Regions from separate parts of the Bradyrhizobium sp. 26S5 genome, predicted to be linked through region 1. Evidence: predicted binding sites of a transcription regulator. Region 1 holds the regulator's gene; each other region holds the start of a gene.
What was found. Region 1 encodes PhoB, which activates phosphate uptake and scavenging genes when phosphate is short. Its sites were predicted from a motif close to TGTCATNNANCTGTCAT; they were not measured.
Positions count from the first base shown of each region.

Region 2: V5279_RS44920 (alkaline phosphatase D family protein) is a predicted target of PhoB. The motif match lies at 4,144-4,160, and genes of this name have one in related genera.
Region 3: V5279_RS19655 (DUF47 domain-containing protein) is a predicted target of PhoB. The motif match lies at 7,195-7,211, and genes of this name have one in related genera.

Region 1 covers NZ_CP145948.1:8,733,947-8,743,598, reverse strand. Annotated here, with positions in the region: gene pstC (phosphate ABC transporter permease subunit PstC) at 1-171, shown strand, start outside; gene pstA (phosphate ABC transporter permease PstA) at 176-1,021, shown strand; gene pstB (phosphate ABC transporter ATP-binding protein PstB) at 1,018-1,836, shown strand; gene phoU (phosphate signaling complex protein PhoU) at 1,848-2,564, shown strand; gene phoB (phosphate regulon transcriptional regulator PhoB) at 2,694-3,404, shown strand; gene V5279_RS41385 (GcrA family cell cycle regulator) at 3,643-4,155, opposite strand; gene V5279_RS41380 (aspartate aminotransferase family protein) at 4,652-5,860, shown strand; gene argF (ornithine carbamoyltransferase) at 5,860-6,786, shown strand; gene V5279_RS41370 (Hsp33 family molecular chaperone) at 6,980-7,984, shown strand; gene V5279_RS41365 (hypothetical protein) at 8,022-8,249, opposite strand; gene V5279_RS41360 (signal transduction histidine kinase) at 8,273-8,644, opposite strand; gene V5279_RS41355 (hypothetical protein) at 8,672-9,166, opposite strand.
Region 2 covers NZ_CP145948.1:9,528,680-9,538,331, forward strand. Annotated here, with positions in the region: gene V5279_RS44900 (TAXI family TRAP transporter solute-binding subunit) at 28-1,200, shown strand; gene V5279_RS44905 (YkvA family protein) at 1,443-1,832, opposite strand; gene V5279_RS44910 (4a-hydroxytetrahydrobiopterin dehydratase) at 1,924-2,229, opposite strand; gene V5279_RS44915 (TAXI family TRAP transporter solute-binding subunit) at 2,538-3,944, shown strand; gene V5279_RS44920 (alkaline phosphatase D family protein) at 4,224-5,786, shown strand; gene V5279_RS44925 (N-acetylmuramoyl-L-alanine amidase) at 5,941-6,939, shown strand; gene V5279_RS44930 (hypothetical protein) at 6,999-8,153, opposite strand; gene V5279_RS44935 (hypothetical protein) at 8,522-9,226, shown strand; gene V5279_RS44940 (response regulator) at 9,333-9,652, opposite strand, start outside.
Region 3 covers NZ_CP145948.1:4,293,569-4,303,220, reverse strand. Annotated here, with positions in the region: gene V5279_RS19690 (hypothetical protein) at 1-69, opposite strand, end outside; gene gloA (lactoylglutathione lyase) at 170-565, opposite strand; gene V5279_RS19680 (amidase) at 623-1,885, opposite strand; gene V5279_RS19675 (LysR substrate-binding domain-containing protein) at 1,985-2,875, shown strand; gene V5279_RS19670 (peptide chain release factor 3) at 3,257-4,876, opposite strand; gene sugE (quaternary ammonium compound efflux SMR transporter SugE) at 5,032-5,346, shown strand; gene V5279_RS19660 (inorganic phosphate transporter) at 5,403-6,407, opposite strand; gene V5279_RS19655 (DUF47 domain-containing protein) at 6,511-7,155, opposite strand; gene V5279_RS19650 (branched-chain amino acid ABC transporter permease) at 7,303-8,271, opposite strand; gene V5279_RS19645 (branched-chain amino acid ABC transporter permease) at 8,273-9,136, opposite strand; gene V5279_RS19640 (ABC transporter substrate-binding protein) at 9,201-9,652, opposite strand, start outside.

The sequences.
Region 1 (9,652 bases):
GCGCCGGGCACCACGATCTCGGCCGCGATCGCCTCCGAATTCGCCGAGAGCGACGGCCTGCACCAGTCCGGCCTGATCCTGCTCGGCTTGCTGCTGTTCGTGCTGACCTTCTTCGTGCTCGCCGGCGCGCGATTGATGCTGATGCGGCTTGAAACGAAGGCGGGGAAGTAGCGCCATGAACCCGATCTACAAATCCCGCCGCCGCAGCGACATCGTCATCCGCGCACTCTGCGTCGGCGCGGCGCTGTTCGGCGTCACCTGGCTGGCGCTGATCCTGTTCACGCTGCTCTACAACGGCCTCGCCGGCCTCAGCGTGCAGCTGTTCACCCAGAACACGCCGCCGCCGGGCTCGACCGACGGCGGTCTGCTCAACGCCATCGTCGGCTCGGTCATCATGACCGTGATCGGCGTCGGCATCGGTGCGCCGCTCGGCCTGTTCGCCGGCACCTACCTCGCCGAATACGGCAAGAACGACAAGCTCACCTCGGTGATCCGCTTCATCAACGACATCCTGCTCAGCGCGCCCTCGATCATCATCGGCCTGTTCATCTATGGTGCGGTCGTGGTGCCGATGCGCGGCTTCTCGGCGATCGCAGGCGCGCTCGCGCTCGCTGTGATCGTGATCCCGGTCGTGCTGCGCACCACCGAGGACATGCTGCTGCTGGTGCCCAATCCGCTGCGCGAGGCGGCCTCCGCGCTCGGCCTGCCGCGCTCGCTGGTGATCAAGCGGATCGCTTATCGTGCAGCGCGATCCGGCTTGATCACCGGCGTGCTGCTGGCGACCGCCCGCGTCGCCGGCGAAACCGCGCCGCTGCTGTTCACCGCGCTGTCGAACCAGTTCTTCAGCTGGGATTTGACCAAGACCATGGCCAACCTGCCGGTGACCATCAACAACTTCGTGCAGAGCCCCTACGCCTACTGGAAAGAGCTGGCGTGGAGCGGTGCGCTGCTCATCACATTCACTGTGCTCGCGCTGAACATCGGCGCGCGCATCCTTGGTGCCGAAAGGGCCGCAAAATGACCGAGCTTTCCGTCTCCACGACTGCCGCGAGCCACGTTCCCCAGGTGCCGCTGCCGGAAGCGCCGCCGAAAGTCACGGTGCGCAACCTCAACTTCTATTACGGCGAGCACCACGCGCTGAAGAACATCAACCTGACGCTCGGCACCAACCGCGTCACGGCGTTCATCGGCCCGTCCGGCTGCGGCAAGTCGACCTTGCTGCGCATCTTCAACCGGATGTATGACCTCTATCCAGGCCAGCGCGCGGTCGGCCAGCTGATGCTGGACCAGACCAACATTCTCGATCCCAAGCTCGACCTCAATCTGCTGCGTGCGCGGGTCGGCATGGTGTTCCAGAAGCCGACGCCGTTCCCGATGACGATCTACGAGAACATCGCCTTCGGCATCCGCCTCTACGAGAAGATCTCGAAGTCCGAGATGGACGACCGGGTCGAGAAGGCGCTGCGCGGCGGCGCGCTGTGGAACGAGGTCAAGGACAAGCTGAACGCCTCCGGCCTGTCGCTCTCCGGCGGCCAGCAGCAGCGGCTGTGCATCGCACGCACCGTGGCGGTGCGTCCCGAGGTGATCCTGTTCGACGAGCCGTGCTCGGCGCTCGACCCGATCTCGACCGCCAAGGTCGAGGAGCTGATCCAGGAGCTCTCCGAGGACTACACGATCGCGATCGTCACCCACAACATGCAGCAGGCGGCGCGCGTCTCCGACAAAACCGCCTTCATGTATCTCGGCGAGCTGATCGAGTTCGACGACACCAACAAGATTTTCACCTCGCCGAGCGATCGACGCACGCAGGACTACATCACCGGCCGGTTCGGCTGAGGAGACAAGCGATGGCTTCTGAACATACCGCCAAGGCATTCGACAGCGACCTGCAGGAGTTGACCCGCCTGGTCGCCGAGATGGGCGGCCTCGTCGAGCGCATGATCACCGAGTCGGTCGACGCGCTGATCCGCCGCGACGTCGCGCTGGGCAAGCGCGTGGTCGCCGCCGACATCGAGATCGACAATCTGCAGCGCGTCATCGAGGAGCGCGCGGTGCTGACGATCGCTCGCCGCCAGCCGATGGCGATCGACCTGCGCGAGATCGTCAGCGCGATGCGCGTCGCGACTGACCTCGAGCGGATCGGCGACCTCGCCAAGAACATGGGCAAGCGCGTCGCGGCGCTGGAGAGCGATTTCCAGCCGCTGAAGTTGATCCGCGGCCTCGAGCACATGACCGATCTCGTACTGTCTCAGGTCAAGTCGGTGCTCGACGCCTATGCCGCGCACGATCTGCCGGCGGCGATGAACGTCTGGAAGGGCGACGAGGAGGTCGATGCGATCTGCACCTCGCTGTTCCGCGAGCTGCTTACCTACATGATGGAGGATCCGCGCAACATCTCGTTCTGTATCCATCTGATGTTCTGCGCCAAGAACATCGAGCGGATCGGCGACCACGCCACCAATATCGCCGAGACCGTGTTCTACATGATCGAGGGCCAGCAGATCACCGACAAGCGTCCGAAGGGCGATATGACCAATTTCGCCACCACGGTGCCGGGCAACTAGGGCATGATCCGCATCGGCGGAACCGGATTGTCGTCGCGACAAACCGTTTCCACGGGGAATATGCTCAGGGGTTGAGTGTTTCGGTTTGCGTTTGGGCAACGGATCACCACAGAGAAAGAACTTAGACCGATGAGCGCACGCATTCTGGTAGTCGAAGACGAGGAAGCGCTGACGACGCTGTTGCGCTACAACCTCGATGCGGAAGGCTACGACGTCGAAACGGTGGGACGCGGCGACGACGCCGACACCAGGTTGAAGGAGCGCATCCCCGACCTCGTGGTACTCGATTGGATGCTGCCGGGCCTGTCCGGCATCGAGCTGTGCCGCCGTCTGCGGGCGCGGCCCGAGACCAAGCAGCTTCCGATCATCATGCTGACCGCGCGCGGCGAGGAGAGTGAGCGCGTGCGCGGGCTTGCCACCGGCGCCGACGATTACATCGTCAAGCCGTTCTCGGTGCCCGAGCTGCTCGCGCGGGTGAAGGGCCTGCTGCGCCGTGCGAGCCCGGAGCGGCTTGCCACCGTGCTGACCTATGGCGATATCGAACTCGACCGCGAGAAGCGCCGCGTGGCGCGCTCCGGCCGCCCGATCGATCTCGGGCCGACCGAATATCGTCTGCTCGAATTCTTCCTCGAGCATCCCGGCCGGGTGTTCAGCCGCGAGCAGCTGCTCGACAGCGTCTGGGGCCGCGACATCTATATCGACGAGCGCACCGTCGACGTGCATATCGGCCGCCTGCGCAAGTTGCTCAATCCGGGCCGCGAGCAGGATCCGATCCGCACCGTGCGCGGCGCCGGCTACGCGCTCGACGACCGCTTCGCGAAGGCCGAGCCGCAGCCGTAAGGCCGCGCGGCATTCACAAGCCGCAACACGGCGTCGTCCCGGCGAAAGCCGGGACCCATACGCCGCGGCCGGCGCAATGGGCAAGTGGCCAGACAGCTTTCTAACAACACCCATTCGTGGTTATGGGTCCCGGCCTGCGCCGGGACGACGCCGGTGATGCATCCGGGCGACGAGCCACAAAAAAATCCCCGCTTTCACGGGGATTTCTTTTTCAGTCCTACGCCAGTTTCCCGAGTGCTCACTTGATCTGCGGTTTCGCCGACGGCCGGCGGCGATCGCCGGCGGGCTGGTAGGCGACGCGCGAGTGGTGTGCGCAATAGGGCAGGCCGCCGAGCGCCTTGCCGCCGCAGAAGAAGAATTCCGGGCTCGAGGGATCGCCGACCGGCCAGTGGCAGGTGGCTTCGTTCAGCTCGAGCAGCGACAGCCGCTGGCTCATCGGCACCACGTTGTCGTAGGAGATCGGATCGGGCTCCATCTCGACCTCGAAGGCATGCGCCAGCGCGGTGTTGCCGCGCGAGACCGGACGCGCCACCCGCATCATGTGCTGGGCGGGGCGGGCCTTGCGCTGCCGCGGCGCCGCCGTGGAGGGGGCCTTGGCGCGGCCGGAGAGGCCGAGCCGATGCACTTTGCCGATCACGGCGTTTCGCGTCACATTGCCAAGTTCCGCGGCGATCTGGCTGGCCGAGAGGCCAGACTCCCAGAGCTTCTTCAGCTGCTCGACGCGATCGTCGGACCAGGTCAATACAGTCATCGCATTCTTCCTTTCGCATGGCGCCGGCCAGTCATTGGAGCGACGCTGCGAGCCAAATCCGGGTCAAAATCCCAGCGGCCAGAATCCCTTAGCCCTCGCCGGGCGCGGTTTTGAGCCCGAACGTTTACGTGTGACACGAAGGCTACTTAGAGGGTCCAGTACTGCCGCACGAGATGTCGTACCCGACAGGCCAAACGCTACAATATGGCGTGACTCTGGCGCAAGAGTCCGCGGCCGTGCGTCCACATGTTCCCACAAAGTTAAGCACTGCAATGAGGCTTTTCCACCGCACCGGAATGCTCCGGATTGCGCTCGTTCCGCATCGCAGGAAGGTCGGCAAAGGCCGGCTGCTGGCGATTGACACCTACTGGCCGCAGCATAGAATGCCTGTACGTGCCGCCCGCAAAGGCGGCCGTTTTGTTTTCCGAAGCTGGCCGTTGCTGCACTGGCGTCAAGCCGCCCGGCAATTGTCGGCTTCAAACCGGCAGTGAACGCCATGACCAACAGCGCCTCGTCGCATCTGCTCCCCGTCTTCGCCCGGGTCGATCTCGGCTTCGAGCGCGGCGAGGGCGCCTGGCTGATCGCAACCAACGGCGACCGCTATCTCGATTTCACCTCGGGCGTTGCGGTGAACGCGCTCGGGCATGCGCATCCGCATCTGGTCAAGGCGCTGCAGGAACAGGCGACCAAGCTCTGGCACATGTCGAACCTGTTCAAGAGCCCGGACGGCGAGGCGCTGGCCGCCCGGCTGTGCGAGCAGAGCTTTGCCGACTTCGTGTTCTTCTGCAATTCCGGCGCAGAGGCGATGGAAGGCGTGATCAAGCTGGTCCGCCACTATCACTTCTCCAAGGGCCATCCCGAGCGCTACCGCATCATCACCTTCGAAGGTGCCTTCCATGGCCGCACGCTGGGTACGCTGGCCGCGACCGGCTCGCCAAAATATCTCGAGGGTTTTGGCCCGCCGATGGACGGCTTCGACCAGGTGCCGCACGGCGACATCGAGGCGGTGAAGAAGGCGATCGGCCCGCATACCGCCGGCATCCTGATCGAGCCGGTGCAGGGCGAGGGCGGCGTGCGCTCGGCGCCGCAGGCGTTCTTCAAGGCGCTGCGCGCGCTGTGCGACGAGCATGGCCTGCTGCTCGCATTCGACGAGGTGCAGACCGGTATGGGCCGCACCGGCGATCTTTTCGCCTACAAGCGCACCGGCGTGACCCCTGACGTGATGTCGCTGGCGAAGGCGCTCGGCGGCGGCTTCCCGATCGGCGCAGTGCTGGCGAGCGCCAAGGCCGCTGAGGGCATGGCGCCGGGTTCGCACGGCTCGACTTTCGGCGGCAATCCGCTGGCGGTCGCCGCGGCCAATGCCGTGCTCGACGTGATGCTGAAACCCGGCTTCTTCGATCACGTGCAGAAGATGTCGCTGCTGCTCAAGCAGAAGCTCGCTTCCGTCGTCGACCGCTATCCGTCCGTGCTGGCGGAAGTGCGCGGCGAGGGCCTTTTGATCGGCGTCAAGGCCGTGGTGCCCTCGGGCGACCTCGTCGCTGCGCTGCGCAACGAGAAGCTGCTCACCGTCGGTGCCGGCGACAATGTGGTGCGCTTCCTGGCGCCCCTGATCGTCACCGAGGCCGAGATCGACCAGTCGATCGGCTCGCTCGAGCGCGCCTGCTCTGCGCTAGCGGCGGCCCAGCCGAAGAAGGCGGCGGGATGATGAGCAAGCCGGTCCGTCACTTCCTCGATATCAACGAGCTGCCGCTCGGCGAACTGCGCAACATGCTGTCCGCCGGCGCCGCCATGAAGGCGAAGCTGAAGGCCCATGAGAAGGGCAGGAAGCCGCTCGAGGGCAAGACGCTGGCGATGATCTTCGAGCGTCCGTCGACCCGCACCCGGGTGTCGTTCGACGTCGGCATGCGCCAGCTCGGCGGTGAATCCATCATGCTGACCGGCACCGAGATGCAGCTCGGCCGCGGCGAGACCATCGCCGACACCGCGCGCGTGCTGTCGCGCTATGTCGATGCGATCATGATCCGCATCCTCAACCATGACGCGCTGCTCGAGCTCGCGGCCCACGCCACCGTTCCCGTCATCAACGGCCTGACCCGCCGTTCGCATCCCTGCCAGGTGATGGCCGACCTCATGACCTATGAGGAAAACCGCGGCTCGATCGAGGGCAAGACCGTGGCCTGGACCGGCGACGACAACAACGTGCTGGCCTCCTGGGCACATGCCGCCGAGCGCTTCAAGTTCCAGCTCAATGTCGCGACCCCCCCGGAGCTCTCGCCGAAGAAGCCGATGCGCGACTGGATCAAGGCGACCGGCGCGCCGATCATGCTCGGCACCGATCCGGAAGCCGCCGTGCGCGGCGCCGACTGCGTCGTCACCGACACCTGGGTGTCGATGGGCGACAAGGAGGGCGAGCACCGCCACAACGTGCTGAAGCCCTATCAGGTCAATGCCAAGCTGATGTCGCTCGCCAAGCCGGACGCGCTGTTCATGCACTGCCTGCCCGCCCATCGCGGCGAGGAGGTCACCGACGAGGTGATCGACGGGCCGCAATCCGTGGTGTTCGACGAGGCGGAAAACCGCCTGCATGCGCAGAAGGGCATTCTGGCCTGGTGTTTCGACGCGGTCGCGTGAGCATATCTGCGTTTCCCGGATGCTGCGCAGCGCGCCGCTCTTGCGGCGTGGTGCGCTGCTGATCCGGGATCCATGCCGAGACCCAGTGTGGGTCCCGGCCCCGCGGAGCAGCGTTGCACGCTGCACCGCGTCCGGGACACGAGTGCCTAGTAAACCCCTTTATTTCATGGTTCGAGACCCCAGATAGAGCGCCATGGTTTCACAATCCCCCGACATCAAAATCACGCCCGAGGCGCCGGTTCGCGCGCCGTCAGCGGTTCCTGTCGACGATGCCGTGCTGGCCTTCGAGGTCGGCGCGCTGGATCTGCGCGGCCGGCTGACCCGGCTCGGCCCCGCGCTCGACGAGATCCTGCACAAGCACGATTATCCGCCCGCGGTCGGCAAGCTGCTCGGCGAGGCCATCGTGCTGACCACGCTGCTTGGCTCGTCGGTCAAGTTCGAGGGCCGCTTCATCCTGCAGACCCGGACCGACGGTCCGGTCTCGCTGCTGATCGTCGACTTCCAGGCGCCCGACCGGCTACGTGCCTATGCGCGTTACGACGAGGCGCGCCTCAAGACCGGCCAGAGCTCGGGCGAGCTGCTCGGCAAGGGCCATCTGGCGATGACCATCGACCAGGGCGCGAACACCACCAGCCGCTACCAGGGACTGGTCGCGCTCGACGGCGGCGGCCTCGAAGAGGCGGCCCATGAATATTTCCTGCGCTCGGAGCAGATTCCGACCCGGGTGCGGCTTGCGGTCGGCGAGGAGATGCGCGGCGGCGAGGGCGGCAAGCTGCACTGGCGCGCCGGCGGCATCCTGCTGCAATTTCTGCCCAAGGCGCCCGAGCGCGCCAAGCAGGCCGATCTGCACCCCGGCGATGCGCCGGAGGGCACGGCCACGCATCACGTGCCGGACGATGACGCCTGGGTCGAGGGACAGTCGCTGATCTCCACCGTCGAGGACGTCGAACTGATCGATCCCGATCTGTCCGGCGAACGGCTGCTCTACCGCCTGTTCCACGAACGCGGCGTTCGCGTCTTCAACCCGCAGACGCTGCGTGCGCGATGCTCCTGCTCGCGCGATGCGGTGTCGTCGATGCTGAAGAGCTTTGCGCCGAACGATCGCGCCGAGATGGTCAAGGACGGCAAGGTCGTCGTCACCTGCGAGTTCTGCTCGTCGGTCTACGAGTTCACGCCGCAGGAAGCCGGCGCCGAGTAGGCGGGAGACCGACCACAAAGCCCGGTAACGAGGCCTGTCAGCTCAGCAAGGTGCGGGTCTTGCTGACGGCGTCATAGATTTCGATCTGAAGCATCGGATAAGCCGCCTTCAGTTTGCGGCCAGCCGTTTCAGCAGCCTCGACGTTGTCGAACTCCGACTTGAAATGTTTGTCGACAATGATCACGAAACCTTCGGTAGGAGGCCGGTCGGCGCGCAGTGGTTTCTTCTCTGGTTCGTCAGTGGAGAGCAGGGATTTCTTCATCATGGGAATTCCTCCTGGATCGACCTTCAACTCAGCCGGTGAAACGCCGGCGGCAAGACTTCGCGCACGAGTTCGCTCAGATTCAGCGTCTCCCCGCTGTCGGTGATGTCCGAGAACAGCACCTCGACATAGGGATGCTGGCGGTTGAACGCAGCACCGCGTTGGTATTTCGCACTGACGATCCGCTCGATCGCCGCCAGGTTCAGTCTGCCAAGCGCATTGTATTGATCGCGGAACAGGCTTTGGTGTCCGCCGCGGTGCTCGACAGACTCGGCCCAGACGTCCATCACCTTGCGGCCGATGAACGCCTCGATCCGTTCATTTCCATCCCGGGCGAGAAGTCGCAGCCCGTCCATGCTGTGCGGTCCGTCATCGACGTCAAATCGGGTAAGTGACATAACGAATCTCCTATTGTTGCAGTTTGCTTACATCGGCAGTCCGTCGGGGACTGCACCTCCTTCATTGTCCCACCGCGACAAAGCCGCAGCGCGCGATCTCGCGTCCTGACGCGCCTCCAGAGTCTTGTCGCGACCGGCATCATCCTTGTGCTTGTGCAGGAAGCGCGCGATCTGCCCGCGGAGCTCCGCCGTCTCCAACAGCTTTCCGACCGATCCGGCGGTGTCGAAGATTTCCCGCTGCAGCGTCTTCGGCAGGACGTTCCATTGCATGATGACGGCCGCGCCGAGACACCGCAGAACGTACTCCTCTTCGGCGGCGAGGGCCGCGCCGCGGGAGCGGTCCTGCTCCGCAACGTTCACTGCGTCGTCAAAATCGTCCGCCAGTTGCTGCTCGTTGTCCGCGAGCGAAGCGAGGCGGTCTTGCTGCTCCTGAAGCTCGCGGCTTTCGCCCTGACCGCTCGAACGTTTGATCAGTTCGCCATATGCGGCTGCCTTGGCACGATACTGCTGAGATTTGAACATGGCGGGCCCTTTCGTTGGAGGTCTCCGCGCATTCCGACCCATCTCGATGGCCGACGAGGATGATCTTTTATATGGGAAGCAATGGGTCGAATAACGAGCACCAACGCCACAAACCACCGGGCATAAGCAAGTCGGATGGCGCGCGTGAATATCTGCACAACAATAACGTTCACCTCGGTCGCCTGTTCCTGAAGAACAGGTTGGAGCCGATGTCGACGCCGTTGCCTGGTGAGAGACGACCGGAGGCCATGCCCTTCGGCATCCGATCAATGGCGGCCTCAGTCCGCCTCGTCATGGGGCGGCTTGTCCTCAACGTCGCAGAGCTTCGGTTCTGATTGAATCAGAAGCGAAGCTCCAGTTTGTCAGTGTGACGCGTTTTCTTCACGCGAACCGGTGTCCTTCGCTCGAAAACGCTCTAGCACGGCGTTCGCAGGCCGGGAGATGTCAGCCAATCATTGATGTGGGAGGCGGTCTCGATCAGGCGCC
Region 2 (9,652 bases), 790 kb from region 1:
CAGAATCAAGCTTATCTCGAGGGACATATGCGACGCTTGTTTGGATTGGTCGTATTCACAACGATGATGATTTGCGGCCCAGCGGCGCGGGCCGAGCAGACCGAATTCGACCCGGCCAAGGTCAGCGACAGCCTGAAAGCGATCTTTCAGTACGGCTCGGTGAGCACCAAGCAGGCCCTCAACGCCAACACGGTCACGCTGATCTCGGGCACGATCGGCGGCACCTATGTTCAGTTCGGCGCCGATCTCGCCTCCGTGCTCGACGACGGCAACAAGTTGCGCATCCTGCCGATCGTCGGGCGCGGCTCGGTGCAGAGCGTCGCCGACATCCTGTTTCTGCAGGGTGTCGATCTCGGCATCGTTCGGTCTGACACGCTCGAATATCTCGAGCGGAAGGGCATCGCGAAAGATATCAAGAAACAATTCACCTACGTGACCAAGCTCTATAACGAAGAGATGCATGTGATCGCGTCGAAATCGATCCGCAATCTCAGGGACCTCGAGGGCAAGACCGTCAGCGTCGACCTTCCCAATGGCGGCACCTTCGTGACCGCGCTGACCGTGTTCGAGCGGCTCGGAATGAAGCCGAAGGTCGTCTATGTCGAGCAGCGCATCGCGCTGGAGAAATTGAAGGCCGGCGAAATCGACGCCGTGATCGTGTGTGGCGGCAAGCCTTACAAGTCCGTGAGCGGCTTCAAGGACGATCGGTTCCACCTGGTGACGGTCAACTACGAGAAGCCGTTGCAGGGCGACTATCTGCCCGCGAGCCTGTCGGCCAAGGACTATCCCAACCTGATTTCGGGCGAGGATCGCGTCGACACGATCGCCGTTCCTGCCGTGCTTGCGGCCTACAACTGGGCGCCGAACACCGAGCGCTACCACAAGCTGGCTAATTTCGTGGATGCGTTCTTCACCAAATTTCCGACATTCCAGAATCCGCCGTTCCATCCGAAGTGGCGGGAGGTCTCGCTGTCGGCACCGCTGCCGGGTTGGCAACGCCTGCCAGTGGCCCAGCAATGGCTCGACCGCCATGGCGTCGAAGCCGTCTCGCGCAGCCGTTTCGATGAATTCCTGAAGCAGAGCCCGGCGGCCGCACGTCTGCAGAGCGACGCCGACAAGGAGGCGCTGTTCAAGCAGTTCCAGGCGTGGGACGCAGAAAAAAACACCCGCTCCCAACTGCGCGCCGGCGAGAAACGGTAGCCTCCCGGGACCCGGATGGAGCGCAGCCTAATCCGGGCCTCGTGCGTGAGCTGACGCCGGATTACGCTGCGCTCCATCCGGGCTGCGCCTCCAACCTCCCCTTGAAAAGGGGAGGTCGCTTTGCTCGCAGAGCAAAGCGGGTGGGGATCTGCTCTCTCCGCAGATACAGCGTCGCCTGCGGCTGACCCCCATCCCGACCTTCCCCCTTTCAGGGGGAAGGAGAAGAGAGAGCGAAAGTCGCACTACGCCTGCGGCGCTCCCTCGTCCGGCACCCCGCGCTTCAGCGCGGCACGCGCGGCTTCGCGATGCTCCGGCATGATGTGGCTCGCCACCAGGCGCAGCGCGGTTGCCAGCACCGCGGCGTCATCGGTGAAGCCGAGGATCGGCAGCATGTCCGGCACGAAATCGAACGGCAGAATGAAATAGGCGATTGCGCCAAGCAGCGCCGCCTGCACATGGCGCGGCGTCTGCCGGTCGAAGGCGCAGTAATAGGCGGCCAGCAGGTCCTCGGCGAAGGGCAGGTTCGCCACCACCTTCTTGAACTTGATCCAGAAGCGGCGGCGCACGCTTTCCGGGTCCTGGGCCAGCCGGTCGGCAGGCCCAAATCCCACACCGTGTTCGCTCGATGTCATCGATGGGTTCCTCGACGTCGCGACAGTTTCGCGGCGGACACTTCGAATCTGGGGATGTCGGCCAACCGGCGCAAGATTGCGACCGGCTGGGTCAATTGACCCCAAGCTGCCGTGCGATTGCGTTCATGGCCTTGGCGAGGTCGATGTCGCGCTTGGTCACCCCGCCGACATCGTGGGTCGCCAGCACGACCTCGACGGTCTTGTAGACGTTCTTCCATTCAGGGTGATGGTCGTTCTTCTCGGCGACCAAAGCGGCGCGGGCCATGAAGCCGAAGGCCTCGTTGAAGTCCTTGAAGACGAAGGTCTTTGCGATCGCCTCCCGCCCGGCCAGCTCCGACCAGCCGGCCAGCTCCCAAAGGGCGGCCTTCCTTGCTTCCGCTGACAGCCGTTCGACCATGGCAATCCTCCCGTTTGACGCCGACCTTAGCCTAGAGCCTATTCCGTTCCGATTGAATCGGAACGGGGCTCTAGATTCTTGTTTTGACGCGTTTTCTTCACGCGAACCGGTGTCCACTTCGCTGGAAAACGCTCTGACAACCGGCCTCCGGGCGGGATCCAAGCCGAAAATAAGGCCAAAATCGCGTCCTATCGCCGCTGGTAACCATGAAGCAGATGTAACATCTGTATCTTCAGGAATTTGCTATAAATCTGGGATGTATGCGCGTTGGTAGTTTGCGAGATTGAGCCCCGACGATTGCGAGATCGATGACAGACGGCCCCGCCAGCATATCGCCCAAGCCGCTGCGTTCGGCAAAGCGGCGGCTGATGTTCGTCTTGATCGCAGGCGCGCTCGCCATCGTCGGCGCGCTGACCGCAGGTTATTATTTCGCGGTGCGCCCGGTGACGCTGCGGATCGCGGTCGGTCCCGCCAACAGCGATGACCTCAAGGTGGTTCAGGCGCTGGCGCAGGCCTTCAATAACCAGCAGCACACCCAGGTCAAGCTAAGACCGGTGCAGACCGATGGCGCCACCGCGAGCGCGCAGACGCTGGCCGACGGCAAGGCCGACCTCGCCATCATCCGCGGCGATCTCGAGGTGCCAAAGAATGCACAGGCGGTCGCGGTGCTGCGCAAGAATGTCGTGGTGATGTGGGCCCCGCCGGCGGCAAAGGGCAAGGGCCGCAAGGCCACGAAGATCACCAAGATCACGCAACTCGCCGGCCGCAAGATCGGCGTCGTCGGCCGGACCCCGGCCAATGTCAATCTGCTGAAGCTGATCCTGCAGCAGTATGGCGTCGACCCGATGAAGGTCGAGATCGTCCAGTTCCCGGCCAATGAGGCCGCCGACGCCATCAAGAACCTGAAGGCCGACGCCTATCTCGCCGTCGGTCCGGCCAACAGCAAGATCACGATCGATGCGATCACGGCGTCGATCAAGGACGGCGGCGAGCCGACCTTCCTGCCGATCGACGCCTCGGAGGCGATCGCGCAGAACCATCCCGCCTACGAGGCTGCGGAAATCCCCGCCGGCTCGCTCGGCTCCTCCGACCGGCCCGATGACGAAGTGAAGACGATCAGCTTCTCGCACCACATTGTCGCGCGAAAGGGCGTGTCGGACGCGACGGTCGCAGCATTCACGCGGCAATTGTTCGCGATCCGGCAGTCGCTCAAGAACGATTTCCCGCTCGCGGCCAAGATCGAGACGCCCGACACCGACAAGGACGCCACCATCCCGGTGCATCCTGGCGCGGCCGCCTTCGTCGACGGCGAAGAGAAGACCTTCCTCGATCGCTACAGCGACTACATCTGGTGGAGCCTGATGGCGTTCTCGGCGATGGGCTCGGCCGGCGCGTGGTTCGCCGGCTACCTCAAGCAGGACGAGCGCAACACCAACACCTCGCAGCGCGAGCGTCTGCTGGAGATGCTGAAAACCGCGCGGCAAAGCGACTCCACCGAAGAGCTCGACCAGATGCAGGCGGAAGCCGACGATATCCTGCGCCACACGCTGGACTGCTTCGAGCATGGCGCCATCGAGGAAGGCACGCTGACCGCGTTCAACATCGCGCTCGAGCAATTCCACAACGCCGTCGCCGACCGCAAGGCGCTGCTGTTGAGCATGCCGCAGAATTTGCAGCGGACTGCGAGCCAGTTCAGGGCAGCGGGGACGGCGTAGGCATTCTATCCGCGAACTCTTTTCGCCTCTCCCGCTTGCGGGGGAGGCCGACGCGCTCGGCAGCGCTCTTGCGCGCCGGGGCGCGTCGGGTGGGGGCTCTCTCCGCGGCATGACTCGTGGAGAGAGCCCCCACCCCACCCTCCCCCGCAAGCGGGAGAGGGAGCCCGGCTTGCGTGCTCACCTCACATGTGCCCGCCCCTGTAATCTCTCCGTCATGGAATTTTTCTAGGTCTTGGCACGCGTGCGGCGCATTGTCGCTGTGACCTGAGGAGGCTCCCCATGACGATCCGGTTTTCGCGAAGGCTCACCCGCCGACGCTTTCTCTCGACGGCGGCTGCGGCCGGTGCCGGTGTGATCGCGATGCCATATCTGTCGCGCGCCGCCGATCGCCCTGTGATCACCCATGGCGTGCAGTCCGGCGATGTCGGCGTTGACGGCGGCGTGGTGTGGGCGCGTGCGGACCGGCCGGCGCAGATGATGGTCGAGGTCGCCACCACTGAGTCGTTCAAGGACGCCCGTGCGCTGCCGCCGATCACGGCGCTGCCGGAGAGCGACTTCACCGCAAAAATGCTGCTGGAGAACCTGCCCTCCGGCCAGGACATCTTCTATCGCGTCCGCTTCCGCGACCTCGCCCATATCGACATCGTCGGTGAGCCCGTGGTCGGCCGCTTCCGCACCGCGCCGAGCGACCGCCGCGACGTCTCCTTCGTGTGGGGCGGCGACGTCGCCGGCCAGGGCTGGGGCATCAACCCCGACGACGGCGGCATGATCACCTTCGCCGCGATGAAGAAGCACAATCCGGATTTCCTGCTGCACTCCGGCGACACCATCTACGCCGACGGCGTGATCCCTTCCGAGGTGAAGCTTCCTGACGGCAAGGTCTGGAAGAACGTCACGATTCCCGAAAAGGCCAAGGTCGCCGAGACGCTCGACGAATACCGGGCCGCGCACAAATATAACTTCCTCGACAGCAATGTCCGCGCCTTCAATGCCGAGGTACCGATCTTCGTGCAGTGGGACGACCACGAGGTGACCAACAACTGGTCGCTGTCGAAGCAGCTGCCGGCGTCCTACAAGGAACGCGACATCAATGTGCTCGCCGCGCGCGCGGCAAAAGCCTTCCACGAAATGTATCCGATGCGCGAGAGCATCGTCGAGCCGGGCCGCGTCTATCGCACGCTGAGCTACGGTCCGCATCTCGACGTGTTCATGCTCGACGAGCGCAGCTATCGCGGCCCCAACGGTCCGAACCTGCAGGAGCAATACGGCCCCGACGCCTATTTCATCGGTCCGGATCAGATGGCCTGGCTGAAGCGCGCGCTGCTCAATTCGCGCGCCACCTGGAAGGTGATCGCCTCCGACATGCCGCTGTCGCTGATCGTCTATGACGATGCCGCCAACAAGAAGGGCTCGGAAGCGTTTGCGCAGGGCGACGGCCCGGCGCGCGGCCGCGAGCTCGAGATCGCCGACATCCTGCGCTTCATCAAGACCGCCGGCATCGTCAACACAGTGTGGCTGACCGCCGACGTGCACTATGCGGCCGCGCACTACTACAACCCGAACAAGGCCCAGTTCCAGGAGTTTGATCCGTTCTGGGAATTCGTCTCCGGCCCGCTGCACGCCGGCACGTTCGGTCCGAACGAGCTCGACAACACGTTTGGACCCGAAGTGAAATTCATCAAGGCGCCGGGCGAAGCGAACCAGAACCTGCCGCCGTCGGCCGGCATGCAGTTCTTCGGCCACGTCAGGATCGACGGCAAGAGCGGCCAGATGACGGTGAGCCTGCGCGACCGCATCGACGCCGAACTGTGGGCGATCACGCTCGACCCGAAGCCGGTGTAATCGGGTCGCAGCCGCGGCGGAACCGCACTCCCGGTCCTGCAGGCCCTTGCTCAAGGCAAGGGCGACACGATTTGGCCGGGGATGGACGTCCGCGGCCTCTTCCGGTATCGACACCACAGCCAATATGCTGGGGGCGCCCGAAGGGGGGCGGAGCATGAGGCGCTGCGAGTTGATTCGCGTGCTGGGTGGCATCGTCGCGGGGTTGCGGCCGCGCCGCCTGGTTGTCGTTGCGATTGCCGTGTTCGCGCTGCTGCCGATCGAAGTCAGCGACGCCGGCTGGCTGCCTGATCTTTTCAAGACTTCATCCAAGCACGCCAAATCGCCAAAGCGCGCGAAGTCGGCAAGGCCGGCCAAATTGGCAAGGCACCGCGCTCAGCCGAAGCACCGCGCTACGCGGCTTGCCGCCCTTGGGCCGGTCGCCCTGCCGCCGTCCGTGCTCAAGCCGGCCGCAGCCAAATGCGATCCCTCGACATTCCGGATCGTTCTGGATGTAGGACATACCGCTGAATCGGAAGGCGCGATCAGCGCCCGGAATGTCACCGAGTTCGCCTTCAACCTGCGCCTTGCGCGACTGATCGAGGAGAGGTTGAAGGCCGAAGGCTTCACTGAGACCAGGCTGCTTCTGACCGAAGGCAGGGCCAGACCCAGCCTCTTCAAGCGGGTCGCCGCCGCCAACAATCTGCACGCGGATCTCCTGCTGTCGATCCACCATGACTCCGTGCCCAACAAAATGCTCGAGGACTGGGAATTCGAGGGCAAGAAAAGCCACTTCAGCGACCGCTTCAGCGGTTACTCCGTTTTCGTTTCCCGGGACAATCCGGAGTTCAAGACGAGCCTCCAGTTCGCCGAACTGATCGCGAGGGAAATGAAGGCCCAGGGACTTCAGTATGCCGAGCAATACAGCCAGGCCATCATGGGTCGCTACCAGCACCCGCTGCTGAACAAGGAAACCGGCGTCTACAGCTATGACGAGCTGATCGTGCTCCGAAAGACCTCGATGCCATCAGTCCTGCTGGAGGCGGGCTCGATCATCAACCGCGACGAAGAACTCAAGATGGACTCGCCCGAGCGCCGCAACATCATCAGCAGCGGTGTCGCTTCTGCCGTGAAGGAATTCTGCGAGCCGCGATGGGCGCTCCTCGGTCCGCTCTGATCGCCCTGTGACGTCCCGAGCTCTCAGCGAAAACGCGGTCCGATCGGCGCCAGCCGATGTCATCCCTGCTTGCCGGTCTCGATCTCCTTGAGCCTGGCAAGCGCCTGCTCGAACTTGGCGTTGAACAGCCACATCGCATCGAGGATTTCGCGGAAGGTCGCAGACGTTCTTGCCCTGTCGGCCCGGCCGAAGGCGAAGATGCTGTTGTTTCGCAAATATCCCATGATCCTGGGATCGGAGATTCTGTAGCCGACGAGGTTGCCTGACTGCAGCGCGGCCCTGGTCGGGGTGGGAATGATCTGGATGAGCTCGAAGAGCTTCATTTGATCGATCGGATCGGGCAGGGCTTTTGCGATCGCGGGGACCTGCGGGAAAATATCCGCGTGTGCGTTCATGAGCGCATCCCGCACCGCGGTCCAGTGATTGAACCGGTGATCGAGATTGCCAGCCCGTGCTTCTTCCCTGTCGTCGCGACGGCTCAGTGCCGGATCGAGGGCTGCGATCGATCCCTTGATGGCTGACCACTTCCTTTGACCGTTGCGATCCTCGGACGGACCGGTCTGCAGGCTTCCCTTGTAGGTGTTCGACCGCGCATTGCCGGCATTTTGTTTGCCGTTCGTCTCCGCGAAGAAAAGGCCGAGGCTGATACGGCCCGCGGCGGCGGCGTTCGCGGCATCCAGCCCCCTGGCGCGCGCGATCGCGGTCGCAAGGTCGACCACGTCCTTGAACGGCGTATCGGATCCTTGTGCGCTCGCGGGCGGCGCCTCCATCACGTCAAACAGCGCCCTGTACTCATCGAGCAGCGGCTCATTGTCGGCATCAAAATAGGCCGGAGGGATGCCGAATCTGTTGGGTCTGCCGATCCTGGACGGCAGCGCATCGGTGAGATCCTTGTATGCGCTCATCATCTCGACACGGGCAAGATAGAGGGCCTGGCCCGGCAGGTTGGGCAGCGGCTGCCTGGAATCGATCTGAGCGCGTCGCTGGCGCAGGATCGAGACGAAGGTCTTCAGGGCATTGTCGTAGGTCTCGCGCACGGCCGATTGCCCGTTCGTGAGGGCGACCGGCCCCGCGACGGCTGGAGACGTGAGACCACCGATGACGGCCGAGGCCAGCGGCAGGACCGCACTGGGCCCCGTTGCAACCGGCAGCGCGAGGAGCAGCCCTAGGGATAGCGCCAGTGCGGGCGCAGCGGCAGATGTCCTGATCGCCATGACAGCTTCCCGATGCCTGTGCGTCGTCGAATCCGACACAATGGATCGTAGACGACGAACGCGCCGGCTGCGAGCACGCTCGGCCCGAAGCCGGTCCGACCCGACCACAGCGGCGACGGGATTGCTGCACTCCCTCTCCCGCTTGCGGGGGAGGGTCGGGGTGGGGGTATCACCGCGAATCACCTAGCGGAGGGAGCCCCCACCCGGATTGCATCTTCGATGCAATCCGACCTCCCCCGCAAGCGGGAGAGGTGAAGGCAGGGCCAGCGCGGCCAGTGATGAACCGCGCGAGCGGTTCGGGCGACCATATCAGGCCCAGCCGCTTCCGGGCCGGGCCTGATTGATGAGTAGCCGATTTGAGACGCGCCATGCCATTGATTGCCGCTCTTCTCCTGCTCGCGCCGTCGCTGGCGCCGGCGCAGCCGGCACAGGATGCGCAGGCGGCGAAGATCCGCGACGCCTTCACTTCGGCCTATGGCAAGGCGTTGAGCGCCGAGTTCGGTAAATCGCTGCGCGACAATGCCGATCCCGCCTGTCTTGCGAGCAAGGGCATCGAAGCCGGCCAGCTCGAGGCGCGCGGCCGCGACGTCGTGATCAAATGGGGTGCGCGGCTGATCGACGGCACCGATGCGCTGATCGACCAGAACGTCTATGCCGAGAAATTTCCGGCGGCCGCCGAGCTCGACAGGCTGCAGCAGAATGCGGACGTCAAGAAATACCTCGCGCTGGCAGCTCCGATGCAGCAGGCGAAAATCCTCGACACGGTGTTCGAGCGGTTCGACCGCTACGCGCTGGTGAGCCGGATCAAGCTCACGGCGGTCTCGCCGCTGGCGACCGGCAACGATGAATTGCTGCGCAAGAATCCGACCGAGGCCACCGAAGCTGCGCTGGAGGCGTTTTCAAAGCGCAACAAATCGAAGGCGCTGACGCGCTTCCTGGATTTGTCCGAGCAGGCCTCAGCAGTGCGATCGGCCTCGATCGCAAAGGATAAAGTGCCCCCGGGCGCGCCGCTGTCCTTCCTCAAGGGGATCGAGGCCGATCTTGCCGAGCTCTGCATCGGCTCGCGGCGCTAAAGCGCGATGAGATCTGGTCGAATCATCATCGCGCTTTGGCCTCTTGTTTGAGCATGATCTTTTCGGAAAACCGCTTCACACTTTTCCGGATCATGCTCTAAACGCCTTACTTCGGTCCGCGCCTCAGCGCCGCCTCCAGCGTTTCGCTCGTACATGGCTTGGTCAGCCGCGGCTTGTCGGCGAGCGATCCCGGCAGCCTGATATCAGCGCCATAACCCGTGACGAACGCGAAAGGCACCTTCAGCGCATCGAGCCGCTCGGCTATCGCGAACGTCTTTTCGCCCCTGAGCAGGCCGACGTCGAGCAGCGCGAAATCCGGTGCCCGTTCGGCGATCAGCTCAAGCGCGCGGGCAACGTTCGCAGCGGTTCGCACCGTGCGGGCGCCGAAGCCGAGGATGGTGTCCTCGAAATACAGCGAGATCATCG
Region 3 (9,652 bases), 4.4 Mb from region 1:
GCCGGCCACGCCCACAAGGCTGATGGCCAGCACGGCAAGAACGAGGTAGATGGCGATGCGTCGGAGCATGGACGAGCCCTGGAAGGCGGTCCAACCAAGATGTGAAACGCGGCGGGCAGGTTCAAGCCTTGCCGCGTTCACGTCCCCGCGCGTGTTTCATGCTGCGATGCTAGGCTGACGCGGCTCGCGCGTGTTGAATGAGCTCGACCTTGTAGCCATCCGGATCTTCGACGAAGGCGATGATCGACGTGCCAAATTTGACCGGGCCGGGATCCCGTCTGATCTTGACTCCGGCCGCGCGAAGGCTGCCGCAGAGGTCGTAGATGTCCGGGACCTCGATGACCAATTGGCCGAACGCGTTGCCGTGTTCATAAGTCTCGATGCCGTAATTGTATGTCAGCTCGAGTCCCGAACCGGCCGCCTCGCCGTAGCCGAGAAACGCAAGCGTATATCGCCCTTCCGGAACATCGCGGCGCCGGAGCTCCGTCATGCCGAGCTGCTTGTAGAACGAAATGCTTCGTTCGAGGTCACCGACGCGGATCATCGTGTACAGGATTCTGTTCATGGCTAGTCCTATTGGAAAATCTTTCGATGGCTAGGGTCAGCGGCTGCGCAGTGTTCATCAGGCCAGAGCGGCAGCGACCCATTGCGCCCAGGCGAGCGCTTCTCGATCGGCACCGGGTCGGGCAACGACCTGAATTCCAAGCGGCAGCCCCTCGGGGCCGGTTCCGGCTGGAACGGTGATGGCCGGGCCATGCAAGGCAGTCCAAAGCGAATTAAAGGACGAGTCCCCGGTCGAAGCGAGGCCCTCGGGAGCCTGGCCGGTAGCGGCGGGCGTGACCAGAATATCAAGATCCTCGATCGTCGCCGGAAACCGGCGGCGCAGCTGCGAAAGTGTCTCCGCCGCTTCGAGATAGTCGGCGTGGGAAATGGCCAATCCTGCGTCGAGTTGCTGCCGGAGAGGCGAACTGATCTGGTCTCGTGCATGCGCCAGCTCCCAGCCGAGCCCTTGAGCGGCCTCGCGATTGAGCACCTTGGGGAATGCAGTGTGAAATACATCGAAAGCTGACGGCAGCTCGCGATCGACGACCGCGGCACCCGCGCGCGATAACGCCGTCGCTACGTCAGCAAGAAGCTTGCGGGTCTCGGGCAGCGCCTTGTCCCAGCTGGGCGATCTGCATATTCCGATGCGAGGCGCGCGTTCAGGCTTCCGATCAGGATCGCCGAGCGGCAGGCCGCTGACGGTCCCGACCAAGAGCGCGCAATCAGCGACGCATCTGGCGACAACGCCAACCGTGTCAACGGTCTCGGCGACCAGCTTCACACCGCCGCGATTGATCACTCCGAAGCTCGGCTTGTAACCCACCACGCCACAATAGGCGGCCGGCTTGATCAGACTGCCCATCGCCTGCGTCCCATACGCAAGCGGGAAGAAGTAGTCCGCAACACCCGCCACCGAGCCGCTGCTCGATCCACCTGGGGTGTGCCCGAGCGTCAGCGGGTGAACCGTTGGACCAGGCGTGCGGATGGCGAACTCCGCGGTGACCGTCTTGCCGATCACCACGGCCCCGGCGGCGCGTACCCAAGTGACGGCGGCCGCATCGGCTTTCGGACGCCACGCCTTCCAGATCGGAGAACCATGCTCTGTGGGCATGTCGTGCGTATCGATGACATCCTTTACCCCGATCGGGATGCCATGGAGCGGCCCTGGATTTGCGTGGGCACTTCGCGCCTGATCCGGATCATGGAAGGCCAGCGCCCGGACCGCCGGGTCGCGATCGGCGATACGCGCGAGGCACGCTTCGAGAAGGTCGGCCGGCTTCAACCTGCCACTTTGAATGCGGCGAGTGGCGTCCGTTGCGGTCAGCTGAGAAAGGTCATCCATGGCGCGATTTCCAGTTGTGGCGTTGCCACTGGAAATAGCTCGGGACATATGATAAGAAAAACCAATATTTCTTATCCAACAATTTCGCTTAACTGAACTATGCGCAACCTCGACATGGACATCCTTCGGACTTTGGTGGCTGCCCAGGACCTGGGTGGCTTCAACCGCGCTGCCGACCAGGTCGGCCGGTCTCAGTCAGCGGTCAGCCAGCAAGTCCGGAAACTGGAGGAGCAGGTTGGCGAGGCCTTGTTCCGCAAGGAAGGACGAGGGTTGGTCCCCACCGAAGCCGGCGACGTGATCCTGCGCTATGCCCGTCGCATCCTCGATCTCAACGACGAGGCGATCGCCGCGGTGCGGGGAATCGCGATCGCGGGGACCGTCCGGTTTGGCTTGCCGAGCGACCTCGCCGAGACGTGGTTGCCGAAAGTGTTGGGGCACTTCAAGCGCGCCCATCCTGCTGTCTTGATCGAGGTCGTCGTCGAGCGCAACGCGCTGCTGCTCGAGCGGCTGGATAAGGGACAGCTTGATCTTGCGATCGCATTTGGCGGCGGTCCACGTGCCGATGCGCATCAATTGGCCGAGCTGCCGATGACGTGGATTGGCCCCGTATCGAAAGAGTCTGTGATCAAGACGAGCGAGCCGATATCGCTGGTGGTGTACAGCCCTCCCTGCTTCTTCCGTCAGGCGAGCATCGATGCCTTGGACAAGGCCGGCATCGCCTGGCACACATCGTTCACAAGCACCAGCCTGCACGGGCTATGGGCCGCCGTCGATGCGGGCCTTGGCATTACCCTGCGCACGGTCGTCGGTTTGCCTCGCTCCCTGACGGTGCTGCACGAATCCTCCGGCCTCCCGCCTGCCCCAACGATCCGATTGGCGTTGCATGATGCCGGCCGGGAATTGTCGCCCGCCGCCGAGCGGCTGAAGGCCATCCTGGTCGAAACGTTGGCCGATAGCCTACACGGCGCGAACCGAGCGCTTGCTCGGTAGCGCCGCTCCGGGTAGCAGCAAACTCGTTGTCATCGCCCGGCTTGACCGGGCGATCCAGTATTCCAGAGGCGGCGGTGTGTCATTGAGAAGCCGCGGCGTACTGGGTCCCCCGGTCCCGTCTACGCCAAGGCTTCGACGAGGCCACGAATCCCAGGCACGCCGAAGCTTTAGCGAAGGCGGCAAGCCGGGGGACGACAGCGGCAGGCTTGGCGACACTACGCCCGCTTCTTCACGTCCTCGCGCTTTTCGCGTCATAACCCAACTGTCATCGCCCGGCTCGACCGGGCGATCCAGTATTCCAGAGACGGTTGTGATCAATCGAGAGGCCGCGGCGTACTGGGTCCCCCGGTCAAGCCGGGGGACGACACCGAGGAATGGGCCTTACGCCTTCTTCTTCACGTCCTTGACGTTGGAGAAGGTGATGCCCTCGGCGCGCTCGCGGGTGTAGCCGAGATAGAACTCGTTCTTGGCCATGAACACGGGATCGCCGTCGACGTCGTCGGCAATGCCGGAATTGTTGGCGGCGACGAAGGCATCGAGCTTCTTGCGGTCGTCGGAGGAAATCCAGCGCGCCAGCGAGAATTCAGAGATCTCGAACTCGACCGGCAGAGAATATTCCGCATCCAGCCGCGCCTTCAGCACGTCGAGCTGCAGTGGGCCGACCACGCCGACCAGCGCCGGTGCGCCATCGCGCGGGCGGAACACCTGCACGACGCCCTCCTCCGACATCTGCTGCAGGGCTTCCTTCAGCTTCTTCGCCTTCATCGCATCCGTCAGGCGAACACGGCGGACGATTTCCGGCGCAAAGCTCGGCACGCCGACGAAGGTCAGATCCTCGCCCTCGGTCAGGGTATCGCCGATCCGCAAGGTGCCGTGGTTGGGAATGCCGACGACGTCGCCGGCAAAGGCCTCGTCCGCCACCGAGCGGTCCTGGGCAAAGAAGAATTGCGGGCTCGACAGGCTCATGTTCTTGCCGGTGCGCACCAGCTTGGCCTTCATGCCGCGGCTCAGCTTGCCCGAGCACAGCCGGGCGAAGGCGATGCGGTCGCGGTGGTTCGGATCCATGTTGGCCTGGATCTTGAACACGAAGGCGCTCATGCGCGGCTCGGCTGCCTCGACCTTGCGCAGATCCGAATCCTGCGCGCGCGGCGCCGGTGCGAACTTGCCGAGGCCTTCGAGCAAGTCGCCGACGCCGAAATTGCGCAGCGCGCTGCCGAAATAGACCGGCGTCAGATGGCCCTCGCGGAACGCCGCGAGCTCGAACGGCTTGCAGGCTTCCGAGGCCAGCGCAAGCTCGTCCCTGACCTCGGAGACGTCGAGATTGGGGTTGCGCTTGCCGAGATCGGCGATGTCGATCTGCTCGGTGGCGCCGGTCTTGGCGCCGCCGCCCTCGAGCAGCCGCACGCCGCCATTGACGACGTCATAGGTGCCGAGGAAGTCGCGGCCGCGGCCGACCGGCCAGGTCATCGGCGTGGTGTCGAGCGCCAGCGTCTTCTCGATCTCGTCGAGCAGGTCGAACGTGTCGCGGCTCTCGCGGTCCATCTTGTTGATGAAGGTGATGATCGGGATGTCGCGCAGGCGGCACACCTCGAACAGCTTTCGCGTCCGCGCCTCGATGCCCTTGGCGGCGTCGATCACCATGACCGCGGAGTCGACCGCGGTCAGCGTCCGGTAAGTGTCTTCCGAAAAGTCCTCGTGGCCCGGCGTGTCCAAGAGGTTGAACACGAGGTCGTTGAACTCGAAGGTCATCACCGAGGTGACGACCGAGATGCCGCGCTCGCGCTCGATCTTCATCCAGTCCGAACGGGTGTTGCGGCGCTCGCCCTTGGCCTTGACCTGGCCCGCGAGGTTGATGGCGCCGCCGAACAGCAGCAGCTTTTCCGTCAGCGTGGTCTTGCCGGCGTCCGGGTGGGAAATGATCGCAAAGGTGCGCCGTCGCGCCACTTCCTCTGACAGTGGCGAGCGGGACGGCGATTCGGTTGTTGCAGCGGTATCGGACATGGCGAGGCAGCGTTTGGCAGGGAAAACGGGCGCAATCAAGGGCGTTTTGTCGCGATGCGGACGGGCGCACCTTCCCCATATAGGTACGAGAAGGACGACCTTCTCCTCACCATACCGTCAGCGGGGACGACCCTGCCTTTTCTGGAGGGTTCGTGATGGCTTGGGCCATTCTGTTCACGGCTGGCCTGCTCGAGATCGGATGGGCGATCGGGCTGAAATATACCGAGGGTTTCTCGCGGCTGGTGCCCTCGGTGCTGACGCTCGCGGCGATGGCCGGCAGCGTGATCCTGCTTGGCATTGCGCTGAAGACGCTGCCGATTGGAACCGCCTATGCGGTCTGGACCGGGATCGGCGCGGTCGGCACCGCGGCGCTCGGCATCATCCTGCTCGGCGAACCCGCGACCGCGATGCGGCTCGCCAGCATCGCCCTGATCGTTTCCGGCATCGTCGGGCTGAAGCTCGTCGGATGAATCTCTTCTGGACGCGTTTTCTTAACGCGAACCGGCTTCCACTTCGCTCGAAAACGCTACTTCAGAATCTGCACCGCCCAATAGGTCGCGGCGGCGACCGCAGCCGACGCCGGGATTGTGATCACCCAGGCATAGACGATCGAGCTCGCCACATTCCAGCGCACGGCGGAGAGCCGCCGTGCCGCACCGACGCCGACAATGGCGCCGGTGATGGTATGGGTGGTCGATACGGGAACCCCGAGATAGGTCGCGATGAACAGCGTCGCGGCGCCGCCGGTCTCAGCGCAAAAGCCCTGCATCGGCGTCAGCTTGGTGATCCGCAGCCCCATGGTGCGCACGATCCGCCAGCCGCCCATCAAGGTGCCCAGCGCCATCGCGCTCTGGCAGGACAGCACGACCCAGAACGGAATTTCGAAGGTGTCGCCGAGATGGCCCTGCGAGTAGAGCAGCACGGCGATGATGCCCATGGTCTTCTGCGCGTCGTTGCCGCCATGGCCGAGCGAATAGAGCGAGGCCGAGGCGAATTGCAGGATGCGAAAGGCGCGATCGACCGCGAACGGCGTCGAGCGCACCGAGAGCCAGGACACGACGGCCACCAGCACCAGCGCCAGCAGGAAGCCGACCAGCGGCGACAGCACGATCGCGAGCAAGGTCTTGGTGAGCCCGCTCCACACCGCAGCCGAAATGCCCGCCTTCGCCATGCCGGCGCCGACCAGCCCGCCGATCAGCGCGTGCGAGCTCGACGAGGGGATGCCGAGCGCCCAAGTGATCACGTTCCAGACGATCGCGCCGACCAGCGCGGCGAAGATCACGGTCGCGTCCACCACCGACGGGTCGATGATCCCGGTGCCGATGGTGTTGGCGACGTGCAGGCCGAAGACTGCGAAGGCGACGAAATTGAAGAAGGCCGCCCAGAACACCGCATATTGCGGCCGCAGCACGCGGGTCGAGACGATGGTTGCGATCGAGTTCGCGGCATCGTGCAGGCCGTTCAGGAAGTCGAACAGCAGCGCGACCGCGATCAGGATGGTGAGAACCGGAAGACCCAGCGTGGCGTCCACGTGATGGCCCCGCTCTATTGTGCTTTTTTGAGCATGATCTCCGCGCAAACGCGTTCCGCGTTTGTCGCGCCGGAAAACCGCATCACACTTTTCCGGATCATGCTCATACTTGCTCGATCACGATCGAATTGATCTCGTTGGCGACGTCGTCGAAGCGGTCGGCCACCTTCTCGAGGTGATCGTAGATCTCCGCGCCGACGATGAAGTCCATCGTGTTGGCGTTGCGGTGCTTCAGGAACAATTCCTTCAGCCCGATATCATGGAGATCGTCGACCCGGCCCTCTAGCTTGGTCAGTTCCTCGGTGATCTGGGTCAGCATCGAGACGTTCTGACCGATCGCCTGTAACAAGGGCAGCGCGCGGACGACCAGATTGGCGCATTCGACGATCAGGGTGCCGATCTCGCGCATCGGCGGCTCGAACTCGCGCACCTCGAACAGCATGACCGCCTTTGCAGTCGCCTGCATCTGGTCGACCGCGTCGTCCATCGCCGTGATCAGGTTCTTGATGTCGCCGCGGTCGAACGGGGTGATGAAGGTGCGGCGAACCGCGGTCAGCACCTCACGGGTGACACTATCGGCGTCGTTCTCGAACTGATTGACGCGCTGACAGAAGACCGGGGTCTCCTCGCCGCCCTTCAGCATGTCCTGCAGCGCCAATGAGCACTGCACGGAGGTCTGGGCGTGGCGGGCGAACAGGTCGAAAAACCGCTCTTCCTTGGGCAGGAAGGCGCGAAACCAGCGCAGCATGTCTCAGTTCCATCGTTCCGGGACAGCCCTTTTAGCGACTGTCACAGAACTGTCATAGAGCATCTGGCGGGGAAAGCACCGATCGACCGCCCGAACGGGCGGTCGTCCACCGCTATGTCAGCGGAAAATCGCGGGCCGCGCCCTGCCCTACAGCGACCGCCTGAGCATATGGGCCAGCTCGCCGACCAGGCCGCGCCGGAACAGCAGCACGCAGGCGACGAAGATCACGCCCTGGATCACCGTCACCCACTGGCCGAAGCCGGCGAGATATTGCTGCATGGCGATGATCACGAATGCGCCGACCACCGGTCCGAAGATGGTGCCGAGACCGCCGACCAGCGTCATCAGCACGATTTCACCGGACATCGACCAGTGCACGTCGGTGAGCGAGGCGTTCTGCGCCACGAACACCTTCAGCGAGCCGGCGAAGCCCGCCAGCGTGCCCGACAGGATGTAGGCGAGCATCTTGTACTGGTCGGTCTTGTAGCCGAGCGAGATCGCGCGCGGTTCGTTCTCGCGGATCGCCTTCAAGACCTCGCCGAACGGCGAGTTGATGGTCCGGTAGATCAGCAGGAAGCCGGCGAGGAAGCCGACCAGCACGACGTAGTAAAGCACCATCGGCTTCGAGAGGTCGAAGATCCCGAACAGTCGTCCCTGCGGGATGCCCTGGATGCCGTCTTCGCCGTGCGTGAACGGCGCCTGCAGATAGATGAAGTAGAGCAGCTGCGACAGCGCCAGCGTGATCATCGAGAAGTAGATGCCCTGGCGGCGGATCGAGATGAAGCCGGTGACGAGGCCGAGCAACGCCGCGGCGGCGGTGCCGACCACGATGCCGAGCTCGGGCGGCAGCCCCCACACCTTCAGCGCATGCGCGGTAACGTAGCCGGCAGTGCCGAGGAACATCGCGTGGCCGAACGACAGCAGGCCGCCATAGCCGATCAGCAGGTTGAAGGCGCAGGCGAGCAGCGCAAAGCACAGCGCCTGCATCACGAAGAAGGGATAGATCCCGGTGAACGGCACCACGGCCAGCAGCGCCGCCATCACGGCGAATACGATCATCTCGTCACGCATCGCGCGCGGCGTCACCGGAAGTGTATCGTCGGTCAATGCTGACATATCAGGCCGCCCGTCCCGTCAGTCCCGTTGGCTTCACCAGCAACACCACCACCATCAGGACAAACACCACGGTGTTGGAGGCTTCGGGATAAAAATACTTGGTCAGTCCCTCGATCACGCCGAGCGCGAAGCCGGTGATGATCGAGCCCATGATCGAGCCCATGCCGCCGATCACGACCACCGCGAACACCACGATGATGAGATCGGCCCCCATCAGCGGGCGGACCTGGTTGATCGGCGCCGACAACACGCCGGCGAGCGCGGCGAGGCCGACGCCGAGCCCGTAGGTCAGCGTGATCATGCGCGGCACGTTGATGCCGAAGGCGCGCACCAGCGTCGGGTTCTCAGTGGCGGCGCGCAGATAGGCGCCGAGCTGCGTCTTCTCGATCAGGAACCAGGTGGCAAGGCACACCACCAGCGAGAAGATGACGACCCAGCCGCGATAGATCGGCAGGAACATGAAGCCGAGATTGACGCCGCCCTTGAGCTGATCCGGGATCGAATACGGCAGACCGGAGGAGCCGAAATAGTTCTGGAACACGCCCTGCACGATCAGCGCGATGCCGAAGGTCAGGAGCAGTCCGTAGAGATGGTCGAGGCCGGCCAGCCATTGCAGCATGGTGCGCTCGAGGATCATGCCGAAGATGCCGACAATGACCGGCGCGATGATCAGCGCCCACCAGTAGTTGATGCCGCCCAGGTTGAGCAGGAAATACGCCACGAAGGCGCCCATCATGTAGAGCGCGCCGTGCGCGAAATTGATGATGTTGAGCATGCCGAAGATGACGGCGAGCCCCAGACTGAGCAGCGCGTAGAACGAGCCGTTGATCAGTCCCACCAGAAGCTGTGCGTAGAGAGCCTGCATCGAATGAGCTTTCGCTAGATAGATGAAGCCCGCCGGCCACGCTCATGGCCGGCGGGCATGACCGTCACTTCTTCAGAAGCGCGCAGGTGCTCTTGTCGAGCGGCGTGAAAGCCTGGTTGCCCGGCACGGTGCCGACCAGCTTGTAGAAGTCCCACGGACCCTTGGACTCCGAGGGCTTCTTCACTTCGAACAGATAGGCGTCGTGGGTGACACGGCCGTTGGCCTCGACCTCGCCCTTGCCGAACAGCGGATCGTCGGTCGGGATGGTCTTCATCTTCGCGACCACCTTGGCGCCGTCATGCGGATTGCCGCCGAGCGCTTCCAGCGCCTTGAAGTAATGCATGAGGCCCGCATAGACGCCGGCCTGCACCATGGTCGGGGGCGCGCCGCTCTTCATCCGCGCCGAGAAGCGCTTGGAGAAGGCGCGGGTGTTGTCGTTGAGGTCCCAGTAGAACGTCTCGGTGAAGTTGAGGCCCTGCGCAGTCTCGAGCCCGATCGCCTTGACGTCGGTGAGGA